Regions from separate parts of the Streptomyces sp. NPDC004327 genome, predicted to be linked through region 3. Evidence: riboswitches for the same ligand, from Rfam matches in the RefSeq annotation. Region 3 holds a riboswitch; each other region holds the start of a gene.

Region 1 (3,197 bases), on a different contig from region 3:
CAGGCCGGGGGCGCCGGACGCGCCCTGCAGTGCCTGCGGGTCCACGTCCCCTACGCCACCCGCGCCGACATCGTGCGGGTCCACCCGGGCGAGGAGTGGATCCACGTCCTGGAGGGCCGGGTGCGGCTCGCGCTCGGCGAGACGGTGCACGTCCTCGATCCCGGGGACAGCGCCCATTTCGACTCGCTCACCCCGCACCGGATCGGTGCCGCCACCCAGGCCGGGGCCGAGCTGCTCTTCGTCCACACCCTGATGCAGAGCCCCGCCGCCGAGCTGTGCCTCGGCGACGGGACCCCGCACCGCCGCTGAGGTCCAGAAAGGAAAGACATGTCCGAGAAGTCCGTACCGGTCACCGGCGAGGAGCGCGGTGAGGGCAAGTTCCCCAAGGGCCTGGTGCTCCGGCTCTTCGCCTATCTGGTCGCCGGTCACCTCTTCGCCGCCTTCCTCTACCTGCTCTTCGCGATGGGCGCGAAGTAGCGGCGGCCCGCGCCGGGGCTACGCCTCCGTGAGCATCCGCTCGCGCAGCCGCTCCCGGGTCTCGGGGGCCAGCTTCAGGCCCTCGGCGAGATAGGCGTCGACCGAGCCCCAGGTCGTCTCGATCGCCTCGAAGGCGGCCCGCAGATACTCCGCCCGCGCGTCGAACAGCGGCGCGAGCAGCTCCATCACCTCCGGCGACATCGCGTCCGGGGCGGTGGAGCTGCGCTGCACCTTGTAGCGGCGGTGCGGGGCGTTGGACTTCAGGTAGTCCTCCTCGATCGCCCCGCGCTCGACCCCGAGCGCCAGCAGCGATATCGCGATCGCCAGGCCGGCCCGGTCCTTCCCGGCGGCGCAGTGCATCAGGACCGGGACGCTGTCCTCGGCCATCGCGTGCAGGACCCGGCTGTGCTCGGCCGTCTTCTCCACGATCATCTTCCGGTACGAACCGGACATCCGGGCCGCCGCCTTGCCGTCGGCCAGGAGCCCGCGCAGCTGCTCCACGTCGCCGGTGCGCACCAGGTTCCAGAACTCCTTGCCGTCGGCCGGGTCGCTGAGGGGGATGTTCACGTTCCGTGTCCCCGGAAGGTCCACGTCCGGTCCCTCGATCCGCCGGTCCGCGTCGTTGCGGAAGTCGAAGACCGTGTGCAGCGACAGGGTGGCGAGGAACGCGGCGTCCTCCTCGGTGGCGTGTGCCAGGTGGCCGCTGCGGAACAGCTGTCCGGGGCGCACCGCCCGGCCGTCCGTGGTCGGCAGGCCGCCCAGGTCACGGAAGTTGCGTACGCCGGCGAGCTCGGGCTCGGTGGTCGCTTGCGTCACGGTTGCTCCTGGTCTCTCGAGATCGGTTCCTCGGGCAATCATCCAGGGTCGGATGCCAGTGGCACACCCCCTCGGGGTGGGAATGGTCGATCTGTCCGTATTGTGGGTTTGGTGATAACGCGCCCTGGTTGCAGGGGAGATGGGAATCGGGGCGTGAGCAGCGTCATAAACGTGACGGACCGTGGCTGATCGTCTTTTTCGAATTCCTTTGGGGAAAGGGAAATCGAAGGCCCGTCATCGACGCAGGGTGACCGGAATTCCGGCCGGATTTCACGTGATCAAGAGTGGCCGGAAATCCATGGCTTGTTCGCGTCGACCCGGCTCGTCTAGCGTCGCGCTCAATCCGGACGGACCGCCGAATCCTGCCGCCGCCCGGAATCCGCACCCACCCGTGTCAGGCAGGAGCGGGGGACCCAGGTACTTTGCCGATCCCTCGACGCATCACGCTCGAAGGACGGCTCGGGGTGAAGCCGCGCGAAGGCGCGGCCGGACATCTCCAGTCCGAACCCGACAGCTCACCTCGCAGGCGACGGAGAGGAATTCGCCATGCCCGCGAAGGGTAAGCACCGCCGTACCAAGGCCAACCCGATCACCCGCGGGTTCGTCGCCGCCGGCACGGGTGGCGCCGTCGTCGCGCTCCCGCTGATCGGCGCGACCGGCGCCCACGCCGCCGAGCAGGCCGCCCCGGCCGCGGCCCCCCAGCGGGCCGTCGCCGCCGCGGCCCCCGCCGCCGTCACCCCCGCCCAGGCCCCGGCCGCCGCGTCCGCCGCCCCCGCGTCGTACACCGTGGTGCGCGGCGACTACCTGTCGAAGATCGCCTCCGAGCACCACCTGGCCGGCGGCTGGCACCAGCTCTACCGCGACAACCGCCAGGTCGTCGGCGAGAACCCCTCGCTGATCCTGCCCGGCATGAAGCTGGTCCTCGGCGGCAGGAACCACGCCAAGGCCCACCCGGCGACGACCGCCGCCCCGCAGTCCTCCGCCGACGGGCAGCGCGCCTCGCGCAGTGCCGAGCGCACGGCGAAGCCGGCCGCGGCCCCCGCCTCCTCCTCGTCCGCCGCTTCCTCCTCCTCGGCCTCGTCGTCCTCCGCGTCGACCGGCACGACCTCCTCCACCGGCTGGGTCGTCCCCGTCAGCGGTGGCATCTCCACCGCGTACAAGACGCCGGGCGCGATGTGGTCCTCCGGCTACCACACCGGCGTCGACTTCATCGCCGACACCGGCACGGCCGTCCACGCGGTCGGCCCCGGCACCGTCTACTCCGCCGGCTGGGGCGGCGCCTACGGCAACCAGATCGTCATCCAGCACGCCGACGGCACCTTCTCGCAGTACGGCCACCTCTCCTCGATCTCCGTCAGCGCCGGCCAGACCGTCACCGCCGGCCAGGTGATCGGCCTCTCCGGCGCCACCGGCAACGTCACCGGCCCGCACCTGCACTTCGAGATGCGCACCGGGCCGGACTACGGCTCCGACATCGACCCGCTGGCCGCCCTTCGCCAGCACGGCGTCGCGATCTGACGCGTCTGCCGCTTCGGACGCTTCTGGAGCGTCTGACGGACCATAAGCGGGGCCATCACCGATGGCCCCGCTTATTCCTGCTTGACGTGATCTTTACCTCGTGGCATATGTCACCCGCCGTCAACCCCTCCTTACGGTCGCGTAGGTCACACGCGTAAGGGAAAGATGTGGTCCCGTGGCAGACGATTCGAGATCACGAGACAAGAACGCATTCGGGTCGTACGCGGCGATCGGTGACAGCTTCACCGAGGGCGTGGGAGACCCCGGGCCCGACGGGAATTTCGTCGGCTGGGCGGACCGATTCGCGGTCCTGCTCGCCGACCAGCTGCCTGAGCACGACGCCTTCCGCTACGCCAATCTGGCCGTACGGGGGCGCCTTCTCGACC
Region 2 (3,197 bases), on a different contig from region 3:
GGCGTCCACGATGGCGCCGTGCTCGGCCCAGGAGTCCGCGGGCCGGTCGGCCGGCTCGGCCGCGTACATCCAGGCGATCTTGTGCCGCAGCTGGGTGAGCAGCGCGGTGAGCGGCGGGCTGCCGGACGCCTGCGCCAGGGTCTCGTGGAACCAGCCGTCGAGCGCACGCAGGTCCTCGCTCCGGCCGTGCCGGGCCCGCTCCTGCCCCAGCCTGACCAGGCCGCGCAGCACCTTGAGGTGGGCGTCGGTGCGGCGCTGGGCGGCCCGGGCGGCGCCCAGGGGTTCGAGTAGGGAGCGCATGTCGAGGAGGTCGGCGGCCTCCTGCTCGCCGGGTTCGGCGACCTGGGCACCGGCGTGCCTGCGGGTGACGACGAAGCCCTCGGACTCCAGGGTGCGCAGCGCCTCGCGGACCGGGACGCGGGAGACGCCGTAGCGGCGGGCGAGTTGTTCCTCCGTCAGTCTGGCTCCCCGCGCGTACACCCCGGACACGATGTCGTCCCGGATCGCCGTGCATACCGAGTGCGCGGGAATGCGCATGTCCGACCTCCGCTTTTCTCCGCGCGAAACCCCGTCGGGTGGCGCCTGTCCGGCGACTCTATTGCAGGACGCGGGAATTTCCGATGCCGGCCGGTAATTCGGGGACGAAAAAAGCCCCGGCTCGTTCGAGCCGGGGCTTCCTCACGCTGGGCCGGGGGACGTCAGACGTCGACGCCGCGGGCGCGCAGGTACGTGATCGGGTTGATGTCCGAGCCGTACTCGGGGCTGGTGCGGGCCTCGAAGTGGAGGTGCGGGCCCGTGGAGTTGCCGGAGGAGCCGGAGACGCCGATCTGCTCGCCCGGGGTGACCTTCTGGCCGACGTACACGCGGATGGCGGAGAGGTGGCCGTACTGGGTGTACGTGCCGTCGTTCATCCGGATGACGATGTTGTTGCCGTACGCCCCGCCCCAGCCGGCCTCGACGACGGTGCCGGAGCCGACGGAGACGACCGTGGTGCCGTAGGCGGCGTGGAAGTCGATGCCGGAGTGGTGGCCGGAGGACCAGAGCGAGCCGCCGGTGTTGTAGCCGGTGGACACGTACGAGTGGGCGACGGGGGCCTGGAAGGAGTTCAGGCGCTTGCGCTCGGCCTCACGGGCGGCACGCTCCTTGGCCTCGCGGATCTCCTTGGCGCGGGCCTCGGCCTTGCGCTTCGCCTCGGCGGCGGCCTTCACGCGGGCGGCGGCCTCGTAGGCCTCCTTCTCCTGCGCGGCCGCCTGGGCGTCGACGTGCTCGGCGAGGGACTCCTCGGTGATCACCTGGGTGAGACCGGTGTCCTCCAGGGAAGTGCTCTCCGTGTCGGCGGCGAGCGCCGGGGAGGCGAGGGTGCCGATGACGCCGGTGGTCGCGAGGGTCGCCACGCCGGCGATGCCCGCGCCACGGCGCGTCAGACGACTCGGAGCACGATGCTTCCCGGTGGCACGGGTGAACGCCATGTAGTGGCTGATCCTTTCCTTCCCTCTCGCCTACCGGGTTAGCTGACGGGTTCGGAGCAGGAAGGTCTCCTACGGGCCCCTCCGCGTGCGCGAAGGCGTCCGATTCACCCCAGGGACTGCGTATGGGTCCCCGGCTCCCCAGGCTCGCGCCTTGCGGGGACTCGGCGATGACTGTCCGTTTGCCGCGGGCGCGGCGTCGTGCAACGGGCGAACAGTCGCGTCGACGCTAGGCGGATCTTCCGTCAATCACCAAACAGACTCGTGAGTTTGTAAGACATGCCACAGGGCATTCAAGATCATTAGCCGTAATACGGACAAATGGCAAGGACCCTGACGAACCAGGTCGCCAGGGTCCTCGTGACAGCGGCTCAATCAGCCGGTGACCACGGTCACTTCACCGATGCCGAGCGCCCGCACCGGCTCCTCGATCTGCGACGCGTCGCCGACCAGGACGGTGACCAGCCGGTCCACCGGGAAGGCGTTGACCACGGCCGCGGTCGCCTCCACCGTGCCGGTCTCGGCCAGGCGCGCGTACAAGTGCCCCTGGAAGTCGTCCGGGAGGTGCTGCTCGACCTGGTCCGCCAGCGTGGCCGCGACGGAGGCCGCGGTCTCGTACTTCAGCGGGGCGACGCCCACCAGGTTCTGCACGGCCACGTCGCGCTCGGCGTCGTCCAGGCCGTCGGCGGCGAGGGTGCGCAGCACCTTCCACAGGTCGTCGAGCGCCGGGCCGGTGTTGGGCGTGTCCACCGAGCCGCTGATGGCGAGCATCGAGGCACCGTGGCCCGCGCCGTCCGAGCGCAGCACCTGGCTGAACGCGCGCACGCCGTACGTGTAGCCCTTCTCCTCGCGCAGGACGCGGTCCAGGCGGGAGGTGAGGGTGCCGCCGAGGCAGTACGTGCCGAGCACCTGGGCCGGCCAGACGCGGTCGTGGCGGTCGGCGCCGACGCGGCCGATGAGCAGCTGCGTCTGGACCGCCCCCGGGCGGTCCACGATGACGACCCGGCCGGTGTCGTCGGCCGTGATGGGCGGCATGGGGCGGGGCGCGGCGGGCGCGCCGCTCCAGGCGCCGAGGGTCTCGGCGAGCACCTTGTCCAGGTCGACGTCGGTGAGGTCGCCGACGACCACGACGGTGGCCGCGGCCGGCCGCACGTGCGCGTCGTAGAAGGCGCGGACGGCGGCGGCGTCGATCGCCCGGACGGTCTCCTCGGTGCCCTGGCGCGGCCGGGACATCCGCGCGGAGGCCGGGAAGAGCTCCTTGGAGAGCTGCTTGGCGGCGCGGCGGCCCGGGTTGGCCGTCTCGTGCGGGATCTCGTCGAGCCGGTTGTTGACCAGGCGCTCGACCTCGGACTCGGCGAACGCCGGGGCGATCAGCGCCTCGGCGAGCAGGCCGAGGCCCTTGGGCAGCCGGGAGACCGGGACCTCCAGGGAGACCCGGACGCCGGGGTGGTCGGCGTGCGCGTCGAGCGTGGCGCCGCAGCGCTCCAGCTCGGCGGCGTACTCCTCGGCGGAGTGCCGGTCGGTGCCCTCGGACAGCGCCCGGGCCATGATCGTGGCGACGCCGTCGAGGCCCTCGGGCTCGGCGTCCAGCGGGGCGTCGAGGAAGATCTCGACGGCCACCACCTGCTGGCCGGGACGGTGGCAGCGCAGCACGGTCAGGCCGTTGTCGAGCGCGCCGCGCTCCGGGGCCGGGAAGGCCCAGGGCTTGGCGATGCCCGGCTGGGGCTGCGG
Region 3 (3,197 bases):
GAGCGGATCGTCTTCCTGGGCACGCCGGTCGACGAGATCGCGGCGGGCGATGTGATCGCCCAGTTCCTGCATCTCGACTACGCGGCCCCGGAGCGGGTGATCAGCCTCTACATCAACTCCCCCGGCGGCTCCGTCAGCGCCATGACCTCGATCTACGACACGATCCGCACGGTCTCGTGCGAGGTGGAGACCATCTGCCTCGGCCAGGCCGTCGGGCCGGCCGCGGTGCTGCTCGCGGCGGGCTCTGCGGGGCGCCGGCTCACGCTGCCGGGTTCCCGGATCGTCCTTCAGCAGCCCTCCCTCGACGAGCCGTTGCAGGGGCAGCCCAGCGATCTGGACGTCCAGGCCCGCGAGCTGCTGCGGCAGCGGGAGCTGATCTCCCGGATGCTCGCCGAGCACACCGGACGGGAGCGGGCCCGGATCGACGCCGACATCGACCGGACCACCGTGTTCGACGCGCCGGGCGCGCTCGCGTACGGCCTGGTGGACCAGGTGGTCCGCAGCCGCCGGGAGTCCGCGGCCGACGGTCACGGGGAGCGGTGAGCCGTGGTCCCGGACCTGCCGCCGCTGCCCGCGCTCACCCGCGCCGAGGGTGAACTCGTCGACGCGTACCTCGAGGTCGTCGATCTGCTCGGGCGGATCAATCCCGCCAGGTCCTCGCACACCTATGGAGCGCTGCGGGCCGCGCAGGCCCTGGTCGGGCGGGCGGCGGCGCTGCGCGAGGCGCTGACGCTGATGCACGCGCGGGGCGAGAGCGAGGTGCACGCGGACACACTCGCCCGCGCGCTGCGGGTGTTGGACGGTGAGCGCCGCGCGGCCCGCGTCACCGTGCCCCGAAGCCCGGTGAGTTGACACGGGGGCGTGTCGTGTCGAGGTCCACTCGGGCCAGCGGGACCGCAGAATCGCTCCCCCGTTCGGCGTAGTCGACGTATCGACATAGAGCTCGGCTATGTTGCGCAACAGGTGTACGCATCTGGCGGAACAGGGCGTTCCACCCCTGGTGGAGGACTCGTCGCGGACATCTCGGACGATCACCAAACCTGACTGTCCACCCGAATGGATCAGTCGTGAGGAGCCTCACATATCGCCGTTTCCACTCGGATTTCGGCCAGGACGTGGGTCAAGATCCCTGTCGACGACAAGCCCCCGCCACCCGAGGCGGGGCGGTCCGGGCGGACGCCGAGTCCTGCCGCCGTCCCGGATGTCTGGTCGACAGGAGTGGATCGGCAGGAGTGGAGGACCCGAGCAGTACGGGACGTCCGGGCCAGTGGGACGTTCCTTGGGGTGAAGCCGCAGCCGCGGCCGGGCATCTTCGCCTGCCCGAACCCGACAGGTCATCCTTCACAGGCGGCTGACGAAGGGTTGCGCATGACTGCGCAGATTCATGTCCCGTCCCTGCTGTCCCGGGCCGGAGCCGTCTCGGCTCTCACTCTCGCCGCCGTCGGCGGCACGCTGCTCGCCCCAGGAGCGGCGCCGGAGGCCCAGGCCGCGAGCTCGTACGCCAACACGGCGCTGAGCATCGCCGCCTCCAAGAAGGGATCGCCCTACCGGTACGGCGCATCAGGCCCCAGCAGGTTCGACTGCTCGGGTCTCACGCTCTACTCGTACAAGAGGGCGGGCAAGACGCTGCCCCGCACCGCGCAGCAGCAGTACAACACCACGCGTCACATCTCGGCGGCGAGCCGCCAGAAGGGGGACCTGGTCTTCTTCCACTCCGGCGGAAGGGTGTACCACGTCGGGATCTACGCGGGTAACAACGCGATCTGGCACTCGCCGAAGACCGGATCGTGGGTGAAGCTGGAACGGATCTGGACCTCCAGAGTCCTCTACGGCCGGGTCCGCTGACCCGCCGGCCGGCCCCGTAGCGGGCCGTCGCAGCGAACCCGCCCCAGCGGGCCCGTTCAGCGGGCCCGTCTCAGCGGACGCGTCTCAGTAGGACCGTCTCAGCCGGGAACCGCCGCCGGCCAGGGCAGCTCGATCCACACGGTCTTGCCGCCCTCGGCCGTCGGCGTCACCGACAGCCGGCCGCCCGCCTCGGCGGCCAGCGAGCGGATGATCATCATGCCGCGCCCGTTGTCCTGCTGGACGGCGGCCGGCAGGCGCTTGGGCCAGCGGGGGTGGCTGTCCGTCACCCCGACGCGCAGCCGCTCGTCCCGGTCGAGCCGGACGTCGACCGTGAAGGTCGGCGACTGCCCGAAGGTGTGCTGGACGGCGTTGGTCGCCAGCTCGGACACGATGAGCCGGACCGCCTCGGCCGTCTCGCTGGCGTCCGCAGCGCCGCCGAGCCCCCAGGAGACGAGCACCTCGGCGACGTACCGCCGGGCGGCGGAGACCGATGCGGGGTCGCTCGGCAGCGTGACGGTTGCTTCCTGGTGGTCTGCCATGGCGACGCTGTCCCTTTCCCCTCCGGGCCGGGCCCGGATTGCGCTTCGCGCCAGAGTGCCACCGATCGTGCCGCCCTGGGCGGCGATCCACCAAGTTATACGGATATCTGTCGCCCGAAGCGGTGAACCGTGCGACGGGCGGCCCGACGGCCGCGTGGCGGTCGCTAGGCGCCCTGCGGAGCGGTCCGCACGATCGTCGTCACCGCGCGCTCGATCTCGGCGTCGGTGAGGTCCGCGCGCGCGGTCAGCCGCAGCCGGGAGATGCCGTCCGGGACCGACGGCGGGCGGAAGCAGCCGACGGCGAGCCCGAGTTCGCGGCAGTCGGCGGCCCAGCCGAGGGCCTCGTTGGGGCCGGGCGCGCGGACCGAGACGACGGCGGCGTCGGGGTGGGCGGCGGTGAGGCCGGCCTCGGTGAGCCGGCGGTGCAGGGTCGTCGCGACCGTACGGGCCCGGGCCGCGAGGCCCGGATCGGCGGCGATCAGCCGCAGGCTCGCCAGCGCGCCGCCCGTCGCCGCCGGGGCGAGGCCGGTGTCGAAGATGAAGGTGCGGGCCGCGTTGACCAGGTGCTCGATCACCCGGGCCGGGCCGAGGACCGCACCGCCCTGGCTGCCCAGCGACTTGGACAGCGTCAGCGTCGCCACCACGTCCGGCGCGCCCGCGAGCCCGGCCCCGTGCGGCGCCCCGCGCCCGCCGTCGCCGAGGACGCCGAAGCCGTGCGCGTCGTCCACGACCAGGCCCGCGCCGTGCTCCCGGCAGGCCGCCGCGAGTTCGGCGAGCGGTGCCCGGTCGCCGTCCACGGAGAAGACGGAGTCG
Region 4 (3,197 bases), on a different contig from region 3:
GAAGGACTGCGCCTCGTCGGCGCTCCAGCCGAAGACGTTGCCACCGAGGGCGAGCGGGAAGACGTGCAGGTCGGAGTCGCCCAGTCGGCGAAGAGAAGTCATGGATTGATCAACCCTCCACGCCACCGGGCCTATTCCGGCCGCCCGGGCCCGTCACGGCGAGGCGCCGGCCGAACACGCCGGCGCCCGCCCCCGGCCGGTGGCCGGAGGCGGGCGCCGCGGGAGGTCAGTAGCTGAGGCCCTTCGAGCGCAGCCAGGCGCCCGGGTCCACGCGGTCGCCCGACCCCGTGTGGACCTCCAGGTGGAGGTGGGGGCCGGTGACGTTGCCGGTGGCGCCGACGCGGCCGATGGTGTCGGCGGTGCCGACGGACTGGCCGACGGAGACCGTCATCGAGGAGAGGTGGCAGTACCAGACCTCGGTGCCGTCCTCGAGCTCCAGGACGATCCGGTAGCCGTAGGAGCCGGACCAGCCGGCCGACTTCACGGTGCCGCTGTGGACGGCCTTGACCGGGGTGCCGGTGGGCGCGGCGAAGTCCAGGCCGGTGTGGTAGCCGGAGGACCACATCGAGCCGGCCTCGCCGTAGGTCGAGGTGATCGTGTACGAGGAGGTCGGCAGCGAGAAGCTGGCGGCGAGCTTGGCCAGGCGCTCGGCCTCGGCCTTCGCCGCGGCCTCCGCCTCGGCCTTCTTCTTCGCCTCGGCGGCGGCCTTCTCCGCGGCGGTGGCCTTGGCGGCGGCCTCCGCGGCCGCCTTCTCGGCGGCGGCCTTCTCCGCCTTCGCCTTCTCGGCGGCGTCGGCGACGGCCTGCTGCTGCTCGGCCTGCTGGAGGATGCGGGCGCGCAGGGCCTCGCCGGCGTCGGCGGCCGTCTTCGTCTGCTCGGCGCCGGCGGTGTCGCCCTCGCCGGCGGTGTAGGTGACGGCGGTGAGCGGCTGGGTGTTGCCGTTGCCCGCGGTGTCGGCATTGTCGCCGTTGTCGTCGTGGCCGATCAGCGCGCCGACGCCGGGGAGTTCGCTCGCGTCGGGCAGGTGGACGTCCGGCAGGTCGGGCAGGGCGATCGAGACGGGCGGCTTGGCCTGCGCGGAGGCGAGGCCGCCGGCGCCGACGGCGGCGATGACACCGACGCCGAGGACGGTGGAGGAGCGGGCGAAGTTGGAGCGCTGCTTGACCACGCGGTGGCGCCCGCCGGAACGGCTCTGGGCCCGCAGGGAGTCCTCGGTGGGGTTCCACTCCTCGGCCGCCCCGTCCGTGCCACCCGCGCCAGGGGCGTCGTAGGAGGCGAAGGGGGTATGCGGAGCGGGGGTGTTGGAGGCCACGGAGGCGCTCTCCTTTCCTTCCTTCTCGCCTACCGGGTTAGCTGACGGGTTCGGAGCAGGAAGGTCTCCTACGGGCGTGCCGCACGGGTGCGGCGGGGCCCGATTCACCCCAAGTGGTGGTTCCCCGGTTCCCTTGCGGGATTCGGCGCGTGCGCACGGTGCCGCCTCTTGCGACGGCTGGGACGACCGCGCTGCGTTATCGAACGTTAATAGACACGGGCACTCGATTCCAAGCTGTTCCTCTTGATCATTCACTGAATTGAGAGGGAATCGCCCGAGTTGAGACCCCTTCAGAAAAAGCTCAGGTCACAAGAGGAGTCTGACATTCCGTCAATTGTTATCGGAGGGAGATCCATCGACTACACCCCGTCATGAGCCCTCGGGATCGCCAGGCGGGACAATCGGCGGGCCTTCCGGCGGCACCACCGGCATCGTCCGCCGCGACTCCGGCCGCCCCACCGCCGGCCGGCTCACCGCGAGCAGCGCCATGTCGTCCGTGGAGTCCCCGCCCGTGTGCCGGCGCACGTCCGCCACCAGCGCGTCCAGCAGCTCCTCCGGCCCCGGGAAGAGCCGCCCCACGAGCCGCACCGCCGGGTCGTAGAAGACACCGCCCGCGTCCCGCGCCTCCGACAGGCCGTCCGTGTAGAACAGCAGGGTCGCGCCCGCCGGGAACGGCGTCTCGTCCACCCGGTCCGGCCACGCCGCCAGGTCGCCCATCCCCAGCGGCAGCGCCGCCTCGCTCGGCCGCAGCAGCGCCACGCCCCCGTCCTCGTACAGCAGCAGCGGCTCGGGATGCCCGCGGTTCACCACCCGTACGACACCTCCGTGACCGCCCGGGAACTCGGCGAGCACCGCCGTCGTGAACCCCTCGACGGCGTCCAGGCCCTCCCGCCGCGTGGCCTCCCGTGCCAGCGCCCGGTCGAGCCGCGCCGCCACGCCCTCCAGGCTCGCCTCCTGCTCGGCCGCCTCCCGGAAGGCGCCGATGAGGACCGTGACCGCCTCCACGGCCTCCAGCCCCTTGCCCCGCACGTCGCCGACCACGAGCCGGACCCCGTGCGGGGTGTCCTGCACGGCGAACAGGTCGCCGCCGATGAAGGCGTCCGCGCGCGCCGCCTCGTACCGGGCCGCGATCCGCAGCCCGCCGATCCGCCCGGCGGGCGCAGGAAGCACCGCCCGCTGCGCGGTCTCCGCGATCTCCCGCGCCGAGGCGAGCCGTTCGCCGCTGCGCCGCACCACCCGGTTGATCAGCAGACCGAGCGCCGCGACCGTCACCACGGTCAGCGTCTCCGTGAGCGAGGGGATCTCGTCCACGGTCCCGTTGTAGAAGTGCAGGCCGATGCTGGCGAGCACCGCGGCGACGCCGGTGAGCAGCGTGATCAGGGTCGAGAAGAACGGCGCGGCGATCAGCGGCGCCGCCGAGAACAGCGGCGCCGCCGTGAAGGTGGGCGGGGTCGCCAGGTCGTAGAGCACCCCGCCCACGATCAGCAGGGGCGGCAGCGCGCGGATGAACGTGCGGGCGCCCCGGTACGGGCCGGGGTCGGGGCCGGGGGTGTCGTCCCCCGGCCCGCGCCGCACCGCCGCTCGCGCCACGCTGTGCTCCGCTCCCTGGTCCCGGGTCCGGGCCGCGGACGTACCCGCGCCCTCCCCAGGGTGCGGTCAGCCGGCCCGGCTCGGCGACTCCTCCTCGGCCGGTTGGCGTACGGCGAGCCGCCCGCCGCGCGCGAGCGCCGCCATGGCCGCCGCGCACCCGAGGCCGACCGCGCAGAGCACCAGCCAGGGCGCCGCCGACCAGCCGGTCACGTCGAGCAGGGCGCCCGTGCCCAGGTTCCCGAGCGTGATGCCGATCCCGCAGACGGTGTTGTAGAGCCCGTAGTGGGTGGCCACC

The links. A riboswitch is a leader RNA that binds a small molecule or an ion and turns the genes downstream of it on or off. The one in region 3 is predicted to bind cyclic di-AMP.
Region 1: linked by a shared signal. The riboswitch ahead of ACFYU9_RS17800 (peptidoglycan DD-metalloendopeptidase family protein) and the one ahead of ACFYU9_RS14755 (C40 family peptidase) in region 3 are both predicted to bind cyclic di-AMP.
Region 2: linked by a shared signal. The riboswitch ahead of ACFYU9_RS29580 (M23 family metallopeptidase) and the one ahead of ACFYU9_RS14755 (C40 family peptidase) in region 3 are both predicted to bind cyclic di-AMP.
Region 4: linked by a shared signal. The riboswitch ahead of ACFYU9_RS23800 (M23 family metallopeptidase) and the one ahead of ACFYU9_RS14755 (C40 family peptidase) in region 3 are both predicted to bind cyclic di-AMP.

What each region holds. Positions count from the first base shown of each region.
Region 1 is NZ_JBIAME010000005.1:27,530-30,726, reverse strand. It holds gene ACFYU9_RS17815 (helix-turn-helix domain-containing protein) at 1-309, shown strand, start outside; gene ACFYU9_RS17810 (DUF6126 family protein) at 328-477, shown strand; gene ACFYU9_RS17805 (tyrosine-protein phosphatase) at 496-1,293, opposite strand; cyclic di-AMP (ydaO/yuaA leader) riboswitch at 1,670-1,835, shown strand; gene ACFYU9_RS17800 (peptidoglycan DD-metalloendopeptidase family protein) at 1,840-2,811, shown strand; gene ACFYU9_RS17795 (SGNH/GDSL hydrolase family protein) at 2,987-3,197, shown strand, end outside.
Region 2 is NZ_JBIAME010000009.1:320,303-323,499, forward strand. It holds gene ACFYU9_RS29575 (GntR family transcriptional regulator) at 1-537, opposite strand, end outside; gene ACFYU9_RS29580 (M23 family metallopeptidase) at 699-1,469, opposite strand; cyclic di-AMP (ydaO/yuaA leader) riboswitch at 1,482-1,646, opposite strand; gene ACFYU9_RS29585 (M16 family metallopeptidase) at 1,842-3,197, opposite strand, start outside.
Region 3 is NZ_JBIAME010000004.1:103,137-106,333, reverse strand. It holds gene ACFYU9_RS14765 (ATP-dependent Clp protease proteolytic subunit) at 1-543, shown strand, start outside; gene ACFYU9_RS14760 (hypothetical protein) at 547-852, shown strand; cyclic di-AMP (ydaO/yuaA leader) riboswitch at 1,168-1,365, shown strand; gene ACFYU9_RS14755 (C40 family peptidase) at 1,369-1,845, shown strand; gene ACFYU9_RS14750 (ATP-binding protein) at 1,944-2,384, opposite strand; gene ACFYU9_RS14745 (8-amino-7-oxononanoate synthase) at 2,549-3,197, opposite strand, start outside.
Region 4 is NZ_JBIAME010000006.1:646,084-649,280, reverse strand. It holds gene ACFYU9_RS23805 (aldo/keto reductase) at 1-102, opposite strand, end outside; gene ACFYU9_RS23800 (M23 family metallopeptidase) at 227-1,312, opposite strand; cyclic di-AMP (ydaO/yuaA leader) riboswitch at 1,324-1,470, opposite strand; gene ACFYU9_RS23795 (PP2C family protein-serine/threonine phosphatase) at 1,682-2,902, opposite strand; gene ACFYU9_RS23790 (MFS transporter) at 2,969-3,197, opposite strand, start outside.